2 regions of the Streptomyces sp. NPDC059201 genome follow, and region 1 is predicted to be linked to the other one. Evidence: riboswitches for the same ligand, from Rfam matches in the RefSeq annotation. Region 1 holds a riboswitch; the other holds the start of a gene.
What was found. Region 1 has a riboswitch for glycine ahead of gcvT (glycine cleavage system aminomethyltransferase GcvT). Riboswitches for the same ligand answer to the same signal wherever they lie in the genome.
Positions count from the first base shown of each region.

Region 2: linked by a shared signal. The riboswitch ahead of gcvP (aminomethyl-transferring glycine dehydrogenase) and the one ahead of gcvT (glycine cleavage system aminomethyltransferase GcvT) in region 1 are both predicted to bind glycine.

Region 1 covers NZ_JBHZBB010000008.1:255,175-257,369, reverse strand. The annotation lists gene gcvH (glycine cleavage system protein GcvH) at 1-18, opposite strand, end outside; gene gcvT (glycine cleavage system aminomethyltransferase GcvT) at 130-1,245, opposite strand; glycine riboswitch at 1,398-1,498, opposite strand; gene ACFXMG_RS25595 (AAA family ATPase) at 1,673-2,195, shown strand, end outside.
Region 2 covers NZ_JBHZBB010000024.1:10,294-12,488, forward strand. The annotation lists gene ACFXMG_RS38765 (DNA polymerase IV) at 1-326, shown strand, start outside; gene ACFXMG_RS38770 (PRC-barrel domain-containing protein) at 587-958, opposite strand; glycine riboswitch at 1,072-1,171, shown strand; gene gcvP (aminomethyl-transferring glycine dehydrogenase) at 1,351-2,195, shown strand, end outside.

The DNA of each region.
Region 1 (2,195 bases):
CTGCTGGGGGTTGCTCATGGCCTGATTCTCCTGGATCGGGGGAGTGCGGATGTACGTGGGTCTTGCGGGGTGAGACGTGTCCTGAGACGAATGCGTCACGTCCGGAGCGGGTCCGGAGCGGGCGGACGCCTACTTCTGACGCTTGTAGAACGGCAGCGCCACGACCTTGTACGGCTCGTGGGTACCGCGGATGTCCACCCCTACACCCTCGGTGCCGGGGGCGGCGTGCGCCGCGTCGACGTACGCCATCGCGATCGGCTCGCCGAGCGTCGGGGAGGGGGCGCCGGAGGTGACCTCGCCGACGACCTCGCCGCCGGCGACGACGGCCATGCCGGCGCGCGGGACGCGGCGGCCCTCGGCGATCAGGCCGACCAGCTTGCGCGGCGGGGCGGACTCGGCGCGCTCGGCCGCGGCCTCCAGGGCCTTGCGGCCCACGAAGTCGCCCGGCTTCTCGAACTTCACGACCCGGCCGAGACCGGCGTCGAAGGGGGTGAGGGCGGTGGTCAGCTCGTGCCCGTACAGCGGCATGCCCGCCTCCAGGCGGAGCGTGTCACGGCAGGAGAGGCCGCAGGGGATCAGGCCGACGCCCGCGCCCGCCTCGGTCAGCGCCTTCCAGACGCCTTCGGCGTGCTCCGGCTTCAGGAACAGCTCGAAGCCGTCCTCGCCGGTGTAGCCGGTGCGGGCGATGAGCGCCGGGACGCCGGCGACGGTGCCCGGGAGGCCCGCGTAGTACTTCAGGCCGTCCAGGTCGGCGTCGGTGAGGGACTTCAGGATGCCGGGGGACTCCGGGCCCTGGACGGCGATCAGGGCGTACGCGTCGCGGTCGTCGCGGACCTCGGCGTCGAAGCCGCCGGCGCGGGCCAGCAGGGCGTCCAGGACGATCTGGGCGTTGGAGGCGTTGGCGACGACCATGTACTCGGTCTCGCCCAGGCGGTAGACGATCAGGTCGTCGAGGATCCCGCCGTCCTCCTGGCAGATCATCGTGTACCGGGCGCGCCCGTTGCCCACCGTGGAGATGTTGCCGACGAGGGCGAAGTCGAGCAGGTCGACGGCCTGCGGGCCGGTGACGGTGATCTCGCCCATGTGGGAGAGGTCGAAGAGCCCGGCCCGGGTGCGGACGGCGTTGTGCTCGTCGCGCTCGCTGGTGTAGCGCAGCGGCATGTCCCAGCCGGCGAAGTCGGTCATGGTCGCGCCCAGCGAACGATGCAGGGCATCGAGGGCGGTCAGACGGGGGGTGGTGCTCATGATGGACGTGGCTCCCGGGTCCCGAAGGCGGAAAACATGACAGGCAAGGACGTTCCTCCCCATCTGTCATGGAACCTGAGAGGTTCACCGGGGGCATCCCCGGCTTGCACCTTGGGTGGGGACACGACAGGTGTCCCGCTTTTCAGATCTGCCTCATCCACGCGGTACGGGGCCTGAGAGATTCAAGGGAGGGTCTTGCTCCTTCGGCGCCCGGACGGCCGTGGCCGGTCCGGAACTCTCCCGCGCGGATTCGAGCGGCCGGTATGCGGTTGTAAGGCGCTGCGCGCGCCTGGCGCGCACATCATCGCACGCGGTGTCGGCGCCGCAAATCACTTGTCTCGGATTACCGTTTCTTTACACTTCGTGGGCAAGGGTCTCCGTGAGGTCTCCCGGTACGTCCCCCGGGGACCCGACAGGGGGAGCAGCGATGAGGATCCAGCACACCGGCGTCTTCGCGACCGACGCCGCCATACCCGCGCAGCGGGCCCGCGCCCGGACCCGCAGGCGCGGGCGCGTCGTGCGGGACCTGCGCGAGCGGGGCGGGCGCGGTCCGCGCGCCCTCGCCTTCGCGGCCGGTGACGTCGTGGTCGTGTCCGGGCTGCCCGGCAGCGGCAAGTCGACGCTGCTGCGGCGGGCCGCCGAGGGCCGGGGCATCGACTCGCAGGACGCGCGGGAGCGCTGGGAGGCCCGGATGCCGTCCTTCCTGCCGTACGCGCTCTACCGTCCGCTGGTCCGGATCGCGCACTACGCCGGTCTCCACCGGGCCCTGCGCTCCGGCGCGGGGGTCGTCGTCCACGACTGCGGCACCCAGTCCTGGGTCCGCGGCTGGCTCGCCCGCTCCGCCGCCCGCCGCGGCCGCGCCCTCCACCTCGTCCTCCTGGACGTGGACGCGGACACGGCCATGGACGGCCAGCGCGAGCGGGGCCGAGGCGTCTCCGCGTACGCCTTCG
Region 2 (2,195 bases), on a different contig from region 1:
CGGAGGAGGTGCCCGGGGCCGGGCCTGCCCCGGTGGAGGCCGTACCGGCGCCCCCGACGACGGCCGCCGCCGCCGAGACGGCCGCGCGGCGGTGGGCCCCGGGGAACGACGTGCGGCACGCGGTCCTGGGGGCGGGATGGGTGCAGGGCAGCGGCCTCGGCCGTGTCACCGTCCGCTTCGAGGAACCCGGCAGTACGACCCCGGGCCGCGTGCGGACCTTCGCCGTGGACGACCCGGAGCTGGAACCGGCCGATCCGCTGCCGCTGGTGCCTGGCGGGGTGACGGGGGCGGAGAGGGCCGCACCGGTCGTCCGGGAGGGGGAGTGACGTAGGCGGTGGGGTGTCCGAGGGGGCGCACAGAGGTGTGCGCCCGCGGCGGGTGGGCGCGGTGCGCGCCGGGAGGAACGTACGGCACATGGGCGTGCCCCGCCGCCGAGCGGGGCCTGCGTGTCTGCGGGGCACACGCGCGTGTGCCCCCGGGCGGGGCCCGGGGGTGTCCGAGGGCACACGGACGTGTGCCCTGGGGTGGTCGGTCGCGGCGCTGGCGGCGTCCTCGGGGAGGGGCGCGAGGATCTGCGGGCGGGGGGCTACGCGGTGTCGTCCTGGCCTGCCAGGTGGCCGAAGTCGGGGATTTTTTCTGGTGGGGGTGGGAGGGCCAGTTCGTAGTGGCGGTAGAGCTGGAGTTCCTGCTCGGGGGAGAGGTGGCGGCCTACGCCGAAGTCGGGGGCGTCCTTGATGAGGGAGCGCTCGAAGGGGATGTGGAGGCCGTCGGCGGTCAGCTCGCTCGGCTCCAGGGGGACGAACGCGTCCCTGCTGAACAGGCCGGTGCGGACGGCCGCCCACTCGGGGACGCCGGTCGCGTCGTCCAGGTACACCTCGTCCACGGTTCCGATCTTGTGTCCGTTCCGGTCGAACGCCTTGCGGCCGATCAGGCTGCGCGGATCGATGTCGGTCTGCACGGTCCCTCCAACTGGTCGCAACTGCTCTACACCCCTACGAAAGTGCACAAGTGGGATGTCGGCCACTTGAGCGATGAGGGGCACAACCGCGCTGGTAGGCTGGCTGTGGCTGTCGACACCGTGCGGGAGAGTCCTCCGGAGAAGGTTTCTGGGGGCGCCGAAGGAGCAAATCCTCCCCGGAATCTCTCAGGCACCCGGTACCGCGCGGGCGAGGTCACTCTGGAAAGCAGGGCGGGAGTCCGACGGCATCCGCTCTCACCGACGGTGAAAGCCGGCGTGCCCTCGGGCGTGCCGGTGAAGCTCTCAGGTTGAGATGACAGAGGGGGAGGCCGTCCGGGCACCCGCGCCGTGGTGCCCCTCGCAGGTCGTGACGACCAGGAGGCCCCCGCATCATGACCGCCAACCGCACCCCGCTCTCCGAGCTCGAGCAGGGCATTCCCTTCGAGCAGCGGCACATCGGACCCGACGCCGAGGCGCGGGCCAAGATGCTCGCCCAGGTCGGCTACGCCTCGCTCGACGAGCTGACGGCCGCCGCGGTGCCGGACGTCATCAAGAACGCCGAGGCGCTGGACCTGCCCGGTGCCCGCACCGAGGCCGAGGTCCTCGCCGAGCTGCGCACCCTCGCCGGCCGCAACCAGGTCCTCGCCCCGATGATCGGCCTCGGCTACTACGGCACCTTCACCCCGCCGGTCATCCTCCGCAACGTCATGGAGAACCCGGCCTGGTACACGGCGTACACGCCCTATCAGCCGGAGATCTCGCAGGGCCGCCTGGAGGCGCTGCTCAACTTCCAGACCATGGTCGCCGACCTGACCGGTCTGCCGACCTCAGGCGCCTCCCTCCTCGACGAGGGCACCGCCGCCGCCGAGGCCATGTCGCTCGCCCGCCGCGTGGGCAAGGTGAAGAACGGGGTCTTCCTCGTCGACGCCGACACCCTGCCGCAGACCGTCGCCGTCATCGAGACCCGCGCCGAGCCGACCGGCGTCGAGGTGGTCGTCGCCGACCTCTCCGAGGGCATCCCGGCCGAGATCGCCGAGCGCGGCGTCTTCGGCGTGCTCCTCCAGTACCCCGGCGCCTCCGGCGCCGTCCGCGACATCAAGCCGCTGATCGACCGGGCCCACGAGCTCGGCGCGATCGTGACCGTCGCCGCCGACCTGCTCGCGCTCACCCTGCTCGTCTCGCCCGGCTCGCTCGGCGCCGACATCGCCGTCGGCACGACCCAGCGCTTCGGCGTCCC